3 regions of the Marinobacter sp. G5_S1_61_S3 genome follow, and region 3 is predicted to be linked to each of the others. Evidence: predicted binding sites of a transcription regulator. Region 3 holds the regulator's gene; each other region holds the start of a gene.
The links. The regulator LexA, encoded in region 3, represses DNA repair genes until DNA is damaged. The targets are predictions, from matches to a motif close to CTGTNTNNNNANACAG.
Positions count from the first base shown of each region.

Region 1: the regulator LexA is predicted to act here: its motif matches at 1,289-1,304, upstream of imuA (translesion DNA synthesis-associated protein ImuA).
Region 2: the regulator LexA is predicted to act here: its motif matches at 1,956-1,971, upstream of recN (DNA repair protein RecN).

Region 1 covers NZ_JBQKUK010000016.1:36,521-39,798, forward strand. Annotated here, with positions in the region: gene ACTRWH_RS16040 (SGNH/GDSL hydrolase family protein) at 1-1,127, shown strand, start outside; gene imuA (translesion DNA synthesis-associated protein ImuA) at 1,322-2,011, shown strand; gene ACTRWH_RS16050 (Y-family DNA polymerase) at 2,020-3,278, shown strand, end outside.
Region 2 covers NZ_JBQKUK010000006.1:159,978-163,255, forward strand. Annotated here, with positions in the region: gene fur (ferric iron uptake transcriptional regulator) at 1-122, shown strand, start outside; gene recN (DNA repair protein RecN) at 228-1,907, opposite strand; gene grpE (nucleotide exchange factor GrpE) at 2,154-2,759, shown strand; gene dnaK (molecular chaperone DnaK) at 2,870-3,278, shown strand, end outside.
Region 3 covers NZ_JBQKUK010000005.1:18,404-21,681, reverse strand. Annotated here, with positions in the region: gene ACTRWH_RS05760 (DUF6586 family protein) at 1-424, shown strand, start outside; gene ACTRWH_RS05755 (hypothetical protein) at 476-736, shown strand; gene ACTRWH_RS05750 (cell division inhibitor SulA) at 740-1,150, opposite strand; gene lexA (transcriptional repressor LexA) at 1,316-1,924, opposite strand; gene ACTRWH_RS05740 (amidoligase family protein) at 2,103-3,098, shown strand; gene ACTRWH_RS05735 (gamma-glutamyl-gamma-aminobutyrate hydrolase family protein) at 3,091-3,278, shown strand, end outside.

The DNA.
Region 1 (3,278 bases), on a different contig from region 3:
CATTAGGCACGGGCGAACTGGAGCTAACCGGCGCCGGTTCTTCGGTTTACTTGCCCATTCGTGCCGTGGGTAACGAAACGCTTGTTTGTTACGGGTCTGTTCGCTCCGATGTCACGACAAACTGGACGTCGGTTCGCCTGAACTACGAAGATGGCGGCAACGCCATACTGTTTTTTAATTACAACGGCGACACAGAAAGCCGAGAGGCCGGTACCCTGTCCATAATCACCCGAGATGCTGGGGGCACCATTGTTTCATCTAGCGTGCTTCTTACGGGTCAAGACTTCACAGGCGATTTTAAGTTCGTAATCGACTGGTTCAAAGCCACCTCGACGGGTTCGGCGTATGTCAGCGTTTACGACGATAACGGCGCCGATCTTGTTTTGCTTGGTTCGGCAGCAGTTCATGACGGAACGACCCAGAGCCCGATAACCGAGCTGGCCGTCAGAACCGACAGCACCGCTTATAGCGGGACGGCCTTCATCCAATACCTGCAGGCAAGCCGCCCCAACTTTACTTCAATTGGTGATAGTGTTTGTGCGGGTCATAATGGCTACGACCCCGACCCTTCGTTCTATGCAGGCGTGGACAACTACCAGAGTTCGTGGCAGTCGCACCTTAGAGCCAGCTTGAAATCCAGCTTCCCGACGCTTCGCAACAATTTTGTGGCTAACCACGGCGTGGGCAGCGAGACTTCCACGGACATAGTAAATCGCGTTGACGAGGCGCTAGTTGACGGGGCTAAAGTGTTCATCAACGGGTCGGCACATAACGACTTCGGAGCCAATATTTCTTACGGCACGCGCAACGACAACATCGGCCAGACTTTAGCTCGTGCTAAGAACACCGCCGCCTTGGTTGTCAACCTGGGGTGCGTAGTGCCTAACACGCGCTCTGGCAACTATCCGTTTAGCGCGGAGTACTTCGACTACTGGAACCGGAAGTACAGCAACTTCAGGTCGGCTGATATTTTTGTCGACATTATGGAAAGTGGAATTCGTGAGCCCGGCGAGATATATGCGGCCCTGTCTTTCACGTTGGATCAGATTCACCCCAACGTTTCTGGTTATACGCTTATAGGGCAGTACATTGGAGAGCAAATTGCACCGCTGATCGAGATACAATAACTCTTTGAGATTCTAGTGGCGGAGCGTAAGGCGTGTACTCTGATTCTCCTCACCTGCCATGTCTCATTTATTTTGTTCTTCTGTCCCACGTCTTTTGGCGCGCTACATTCGTTCCGCCACATTATCAACCCACTGCTTGAAATCCTGTCTTTTTCAGAATACTGTATATTTAAACAGTATATAGAGAACTTTCCATGAGCGAGATTCTGAATACGCTGATGCAGGACGACCGTGTGTGGCAGGGTCAGCACCATACCCGCACTGGTCGGCCAACGGAGCCAACCGGTTACCAGGTGCTGGACAACCAGCTCGGCGGTGTTGGCTGGCCCCGTGGGGCGTTGAGTGAGTGCCTGCTGGATGAGCCCGGCATTGGTGAGCTGCACCTGCTGCTCCCCCTGATGCAACGGCTTTCTCAGGCAGGTAAGACCGTCTTCTGGCTGAACCCTCCCCATACACCCTACGCCCCTGCCCTGGCCCGCGAAGGGGTCAATCTGGATCAGGTCATACTGATCAACACCGAAGACGATGGCGACTTCCTGTGGACACTGGAAAACTGCCTGCGTTCACCGGTCACCGGCTTGGTGATGGCCTGGCCCGGAAAACTGGCTGCCCGTGACATACGGCGCTTGCAACTGGCTGCGGAGGCCGGCAGCAATGTGTGCGTGCTGTTCCGCGAACGGCGTCATGCCGAACAGAACTCCCCGGCGGCGCTACGCCTGGATCTGACGGCAGGAAGTCAACAGGCGCTCAAGGTCAATGTTCTGAAACGTCGCGGCAGTTGGCCCGGCCAATGTTGCTCCGTAGCCATGTCTCACCGGGCGGATCTGGCCTTCCGGGAAGCCCCCCGGGTGGTCCAGGGCCCCTGGGCCGGCAAGACCGGGTAAGGCGTATCATGCTCTGGCTGTACCTGCATTTTCCTCACCTGTTGCTGGATCATATTCGCCGCTCCCGCGAAAACCAGGGGGCGCTGGCTGTTGTGGAAGGCTCCGGCCAGAAGATTATCCAGGCCTGCCCGGAAGCTTATGCCCAGGGAGTACGCGCTGGCATGCGCCTGAAAACCGCTATCAGCCTGGTTCCGGAGCTGCGTATGCTCAGGGCGGACCACCAACAGGAAGCCCGGATACTGGAAGACCAGGCGCGCTGGCTATACCGGTACGCGGCTCATATCGTATTGGTACCCCCGAATGGCCTGTTGGCGGAAGTGGGCAGCCTGCAACGGCTTTACGGTGGGCTGGCAGCCGTCTGGCAAACGGTGGAACAGGGGCTGGAGGAACGCCAGCTTAACGCCTGGACAGCCATCGGCCACACACCACTGGCCGCCCGACTGATTGCCCGGGCCGGCAAGGGCGAGTGCACGGCGGACAAAGGCCATATCCTGCGTACACTGGGGCAGATGCCCCTGCTGACGGCAGAGTTCGATGACAAAACCTGTACCCGTCTGCAACGGCTCGGCCTGAACACCCTGGATGAGGTCTTCGCACTGCCTGCCAGTGAACTGGCCCGCCGTCTGTCGCCGGAAACCCTCGCGTATGTGCAGAAAATCCAAGGTAACCGCGCGGACCCACAAACACCCTGGCAACCGCCCCACACCTTTCGCCAGCAGGCGGATTTTGTGCAGGAGATTGAGCAGTCCCAGGGCCTGCTGTTCCCCCTGCAGCGCATTCTGTCAGAACTCGAGGAAGACCTGTGCTGGCGACAGCAGGATACCGACAGCCTGCTGCTGGTCCTGCAGCACCGGCATGAGGAGCCTACCCGCATTCGGGTTCGCACCTCCGGCCCCGAGCATCGGGCCGAAGCATTTCTGAATCTTATCCGCCTACGGTTTGAGCAGCACCCGTTAAGGGCTCCGGTGGTCTCATTAGTGCTGTCCGTTAAACGCTTCCTGGGGCGGGAAGCGGCCTCTGGCCAGGATCTTCTGGGTGAAACGCAGGATCTGAACGAAGCCTGGCACACCCTGATCAGCCGTCTGCAGGCACGGCTTGGCGGACATTCATTACGGCAGTTATCGCCGCAGGCGGATCACCGGCCCGAACGGGCCTGGTCGGCCTCCGAAGTGCAGCGGAAAAATCATACCCGCCTCCCTTCTCCCGACCAGTTACCCCGTCGTCCTTTATGGTTACTCAAAGGGCCACAACCGCTGGCCGAAGCTCC
Region 2 (3,278 bases), on a different contig from region 3:
GTGAGGTCATTGAGTTCGTCGATGAGGTAATCGAAGAGCGGCAGCAAAAAATTGCCAAAGAACGAGGCTATGAGATTGTCGATCACAGCCTGATTCTTTACGTCAAACCCCTCAAATCCTGATAACTCAGGATTTGTTCCGGAAAAAAGAAAAAAAGGGGGCGGGGTTTTAGCCCGCCCCAACAACTCTCAGGATCGAGAGGGGAATACGCTTACCTTTCAAACTGTTCAGTGATGCGTAGCCTGGCCTTTCGTGAACATTTCGTGGGCATGGGCAATGGTGTGTTCGGTCATATCCACACCACCGAGCATTCTTGCCACTTCGCTGACCCTGCCATTGTCGTCCAATGACTCGATCTTCGAGTAAGTGGCGTCTGATTCCGTAAACTTGCTGACGAACAGGTGCTGATGGCACTGGGCCGCTACCTGGGCAAGATGGGTGACGCACAACACCTGTCCATTACTGCCCAGGCTGCGAAGCAAGCGACCAACCACTTCGGCGGTGCCGCCACCAATGCCTACATCCACCTCGTCAAAGACCAGTGTTGGTGTGGTGGAAGTTTGCGCAACCACCACCTGAATGGCCAGGCTGATGCGTGAGAGTTCGCCACCCGAGGCTACCTTGGCTAGCGGACGTGCGGGTTGGCCCGGGTTCGCGCTGACCAGGAATTCAATGTCTTCCAGGCCGTGGGGCGCAGGCTCGTCGCCTTTGTTGCGGCTCAGGTGGGTTACGAACTGGACCGCTGGCATGCTCAGTTGGGCGAGCTCCTCCGCGATGCGCTGATCAAGGTTGGCAGCAGCCTGTTGGCGTGCGTTCGACAACTCGGTGGCCAGGGTATTGAAGTGGCTTCGCTGTTCTTCCAGTTCCGCCTCCAGCTTCTCAACGCTGCCCTCGCCGTCGTCCAGCGATGCCAGTTCGGCACTCAGGCTCTGGTGGAATTCCGGGAGAGTCTCCGGTGTGATGCGGTGCTTGCGGGCCATCTGGTAAATGGCACTCAGGCGCTCTTCCACTTCGGCCAGTCGGGCTGGGTCGGCGTCGTAATCTTCCACAAAGTGGCGCAGGTTGTCGCCAGCCTCGGTGATCTGAATCTGGGCTTCATTCAGCATCTGGATGGTTTCCGTCAGTGCCGGTACCTCCACCGGCAACTGCTCCAGTTGCTGTAAAGCCTGGCGCACCAGATCCGCTGCGCTATTCTCATCTTCCGTGCATAGCAGGGTAGCCTGATGGCTGTTGTGTAGCACCGTGTCGGCATGGCTGAGCCGTTCCTGTTCTTTCTCCAGCTCTGCCTGCTCTCCGTCTTCCAGCGCCAGGCGATCCAGTTCTTCTACCTGGTAGCGCAGTAGCTGCAGGCGGGCTTCTGTCTCATCGGCATTCTGCTGGCGTTCGGTCAGCCGCTGGCGGGTTTTGTGCCAGGCTTTCCATGCATCTCTGGTTTGCTCTCCCAACGCTTCTGCGCCAGCGAACTCGTCCAGCAGTTTGCGGTGGGTCTCCTTGCGCAGCAGGGACTGGTGCTGGTGCTGGCTGTGGATGTCCATCAAGGCGCTGCCCAGATCTTTCAGGTGGGCAAGGGGGCAGGGCTGGCCGTTGATGTAGGCGCGAGAGCGGCCATCCTTGCTGATCACTCGGCGCAGGATGCATTCGTTGTCATCGTCGAGCTCATGGTTTTCCAGCCATTGCCGGGCCTCGGCAATGCGGGACACGTCGAAAGTAGCGGTAATATCGGCGCGTTTGGCGCCATGGCGTACGGCGCCAGCGTCGGCGCGCCCGCCCATGGCAAGGCCGAGGGCGTCCAGGACAATGGATTTGCCGGCACCGGTCTCTCCGGTCAGCGCCGTCATACCCTTTCCAAACTGAAGTTCGACCCGCTCGGCAATGGCGTAATTGGAAACAGTGAGCTGTGTGAGCATGCAGAGGTCCTCCGCTCAATTCCTGAATACTGTGATTACATACAGTGACTGTGAATATATACAGGGTTTTTGCTGTTTGCAAACATCGGCTGGCGAATTTGTGAATGAATGAGGTGCGCAACGGTTGAAACATCCGATACGGGCCCCATATCCGTTCGCAAACATGTTTTTTTCGGCCCATGGCGGTCGGAAACCAAACGTTAACCGGCCGGTCGTCTGGCCGCCGACGATCAAGCAGGAGTAGTCATGAGCGCTGACGAGAATCGTAACGAACAGGTGGAAGAAGAGTTGAAAGACACTGCGGAAGCCGCTCCCGAGGAAGAAACGGCGACGGAAGACAGTGCCGAAGCCGCTCCGGAAAGCGAAGTTGAGGCCCTGAAGGCCCAGGCGCAGGAGTTTCAGGAGCAGATGTTGCGTTCCCAGGCGGAGATGCAGAATGTTCGCCGTCGCGCTGAGATCGATGTGGAGAAAGCCCACAAATTCGCGCTGGAGAAGTTTGTGAAGGAGCTTCTGCCGGTCGCTGACAGTCTGGAAAAGGCGGTTGAAAGCACAGAGGGGCATGAAAGTGCCGGCGAACTGGTGGCCTCTATTCGTGAAGGGGTCGAGATGACTCTTAATCTGTTCATGGGGAGTCTAGGCAAGTTCAATGTGGTTCAGCTTAACCCCGTGGGTGAGCCGTTTGATCCCCAGCAGCACGAGGCCATGTCCATGGTGCCGGCACCTGATGCCGAGCCCAACAGTGTGGTGGCTGTGGTCCAGAAGGGCTACACCCTGAACGATCGCCTTGTTCGTCCCGCGATGGTGGTGGTCGCCAAGGCTGAAGACGCGCCAAAAATCGACGAGCAGGCTTGAAAAGCAGATTAAAGCGCCAATATAGCCAGTAAACAGGCGGCGCACCGGGACTCCGGGGCAACTTTCAAGGCAGCCGGAACTGAATTGAACAACCGAATTGGAGTAATTGCATGAGTAAGATCATTGGTATCGACCTGGGAACCACAAACTCCTGTGTAGCCATTATGGATGGCGACAAGGTCAAGGTTATCGAAAACGCCGAGGGTGATCGCACTACCCCGTCCATCGTGGCGTATACCGAAGACGGTGAAACGCTGGTAGGTCAATCTGCCAAGCGCCAGGCGGTCACCAACCCGAACAACACCCTCTACGCCATCAAGCGTCTGATCGGTCGTCGCTTTGAAGACGACGTGGTCCAGAAAGACATCAAGATGGTGCCGTACAAGATCGCCAAGGCAGACAACGGTGATGCCTGGGTCGAAGTGAAAGGCGAGAAGATGGCGCCGCCGCAGGTGTCTGCGGAAATCATCAAGAAGATGAAGAAAACCGCAGAAGACTATCTGGGCGAGAAAGTGACCG
Region 3 (3,278 bases):
CCTGTTGGGGCAGCTGGAGCACAGCGACAGCGTTCCAACGCAAGAAGCGCTGCTGCAAGGCAGCATAGAGCTAGGGCTGAGGGCTCGAAAACTGACGCTGGTAATGATCGCCAGGGTGTATCAGCACAAACATAGCCAGCCTGATGACCTTGAGGCACTGGATGAGCTGATCGGAACCCACAGCCCGGAAATGACAGAACTGGAGCAGCTGGCCAGTGACGGGCGGAGTTGGTGGAGTCATCTCGAGCAGCTTGAGCGTCATCAGGGCAATCCCCCGGTGACCCGAAAAACGGTCAGCAATGAAAACGTGATTGCGGTTGCAGTTGACACCGGCCCGGATCGCTCAAAGCAGGCTCTGGAAACCACTCTGGGCGCGATGAAACACTTTATCGATATCCTCGAGGATCGGCACAGCGAATGGTAATGAACCACGGCGTTGCCGAACCCAACAGGAATGAACTGAAAGGCTAACTTAATGTCACCATCGTTTTTCGAGATTGTACAACTGAGCAACGGAGACTATGCGCTTCGCCGCATCGACGACGACAGTGCACCACTGGTCCAGATATCATTTTCGACGGAAGCCAGGGAGATGATGGAAGACCGGGATATGAACGTGGCCAAGGCCATGATTGCAGCCGGTATTGAGGCCGTCGGTAACGTTGCCCATGATATCGACTGGGAAGACGAAGAGCCGGACACTCAGGACATCCGGCCCTCCTACACACTTCATTGACGATCAGCGCTGGCGCAGCACCACACCATGACTGTTACCCCGAGCCGAAGCCTGCTCCAGTGACGCGAGCGCTTCGCGCCCGAGCTTGTGGGTCCACATGACCACAGCGTGACAGGTGCCTGCGCTCAGTGCTCGCTCGGCAAGCTCCCCGGCTGGGTAGTCAGGAGTAGACCTCAACACCAACAGTTCGCCTGCAACGATGCCACGCATGGTCTGCCACTTACTGACAAGGCTTTGGGGCGGATCAATCCAGGCTAACCAACGCTTCTCCTGATTCAACTGCGTAAGCATCGGTAGCAATAGCTGGAAGTTCTCAACCTGCCCTTCGGGCAAAATGATTTCGGTCACATTACCTGCCGGTTTGGCTGGGCGACTCCTGACAGCAGGCGCCCTGACGGTATCATGGTCGCTCATACCGGCAACCTCTGAACCGACAAACCTGCCGCCTCTGTGAGCATAAGCCAGATTCTGATTAAAGCTGAGTTGTTCCATGATAAGCCTCACCTGCCGTTAAGCCGCGCCCGCGGTGTTCAACACTCAACGAAACACAGCCGGATATGTCCGGACACCCTGGGGGTGTCAGTGAAGGTCCGAGCGCCGTATGACCCCGACGCCGAGCCCCTCAATGAAGAGTTCCTGTTCTGTCAGATCCACTTCTATGGGTTCGAATTCCTCGTTCTCGGCGATCAAGTACACTTTCGAGCCTTCCTTACGGAACCGTTTGACCGTGACTTCCTCACCTACCCTCGCCACAACCACTTGTCCGTTGTGCACATCGTGGGTGCGGTGCACCGCCAACAGGTCGCCGTCAAGGATGCCAATGTCCTTCATGCTCATGCCGCGTACCCTGAGCAAATAATCCGCCGAGGGCGAGAAAAATTCAGGCTGCAGGGTGCAATGGTCTTCGATATGCTCCTGGGCCAGTATGGGGCTACCGGCCGCCACCTGACCGATCACTGGCAAACCAAGATCAGCCTCTACATCGGGAAGACGTATTCCCCGGCTGGCTCCCGGCACCATCTCGATGGCGCCTTTTCGGGCCAGTGCCCGCAGATGTTCTTCTGCGGCATTGGCAGAACGAAACCCAAGTTCCGCCGCGATTTCTGCACGGGTCGGCGGATACCCAGTCTCGTCAAGGTAGCGACGAATAATATCCAGTACCTGTGTCTGCCTAGCTGTCAGCTTCATTTAGGTTGCCCCGGTTCGCCCTGTTTTTATATACAGTGATTTGACTATATACAGTGTTTTATCCAGTGTAAACCCTGTAAACGCAATTTTTCCTTGAGCCGCACTGGGTGGCCCGTCCACCACGCCCTGACGTATGACTGTGTTAAGGTAATCGCAACCAAGATAGGGAGTCGCCTGAATGAGCAACAGATGTAGGTTACCGGACATCCTCAAGACGGATGATGGCAAGGAACGCAGAGTTGGCGTTGAAATTGAGTTGTCCGGCCTCGGTTACGAAGATCTCGTCTCGCTGTCCGCAAAACTGCTGGGAGGTACCGGAAAGTCTGTTGCGCGCTATGTGTCCGAGGTTGAAACGGAACTCGGTGACTTTACCATCGAACTGGATTCGGACCCGATAAAGGACCTTGATCTGGCCGACGAGCGTCTTCCCGAGTCCGTCAGGGAACTTGGCGGCCAGGCCATGAGCGTGATCGACGCAGCCGCCGAGAAAATCGTGCCCCTGGAGATCGTCAGCCCTCCGCTGGCTTTCAGTAACCTGGAACGCATAGAGACACTTTGCGATGAGCTGCGAAGAGCAGGCGCACTCGGCAGCCGGGAGGCGCTCTACTATGCCTTTGGTTTGCAATTGAACCCGGAGCTACCGGACCTCAGAGCCACAACGCTGGTGCGCTACCTGCGGGCCTTCGCTGCGCTCTACGAGTGGCTGAAGGCACGCCACCAGATCGATTTCAGCCGTAAGCTGACCAGCTACATTGAGCCCTGGAGCAGCACCTACATTGACCTTCTGATTTCAGAGGATTATGCGCCGGACATGGAGCAATTAATGCGGGACTACCTGCATTACAATCCAACCCGCAACAAGGCCCTGGACCTGCTCCCGCTGTTCGCACACCTGAACAGCGATTTGCTCGCAGAATATGTGGAGGATGAGCGCATCAAAAGCCGGCCAACGCTGCATTACCGGCTACCCGACTGCGACATTGATAACCCTGACTGGCATTTTTCCACGGTTTGGAATGACTGGATTGTGCTGGAACAACTGGTGGCCAACGCTGATGACTTATCGAAACTGGTTACGGAGTTTCGCAACAGTCGCAAACTGAGCCTCCATAACCTGACCCACAGCTGGTTAGACACGTCTGACCAGTGGCTTCGGTCCGGGAACTATGTCTGAAAGCCCGGTAGATAAGCCTGAACATCCGGGCCTTACGATTGGCATCAGCGGCCCGGCACGCCGCAGCCTCGCCCACCGGCTGATCACCTTCGCGCTGCGCCTCCACGGTGCGCGAACCCATTTTATCCGCCCGGGTTCGAAGGTGGACGTCTCGTTGCTCGACGGCCTTGTGCTCTCCGG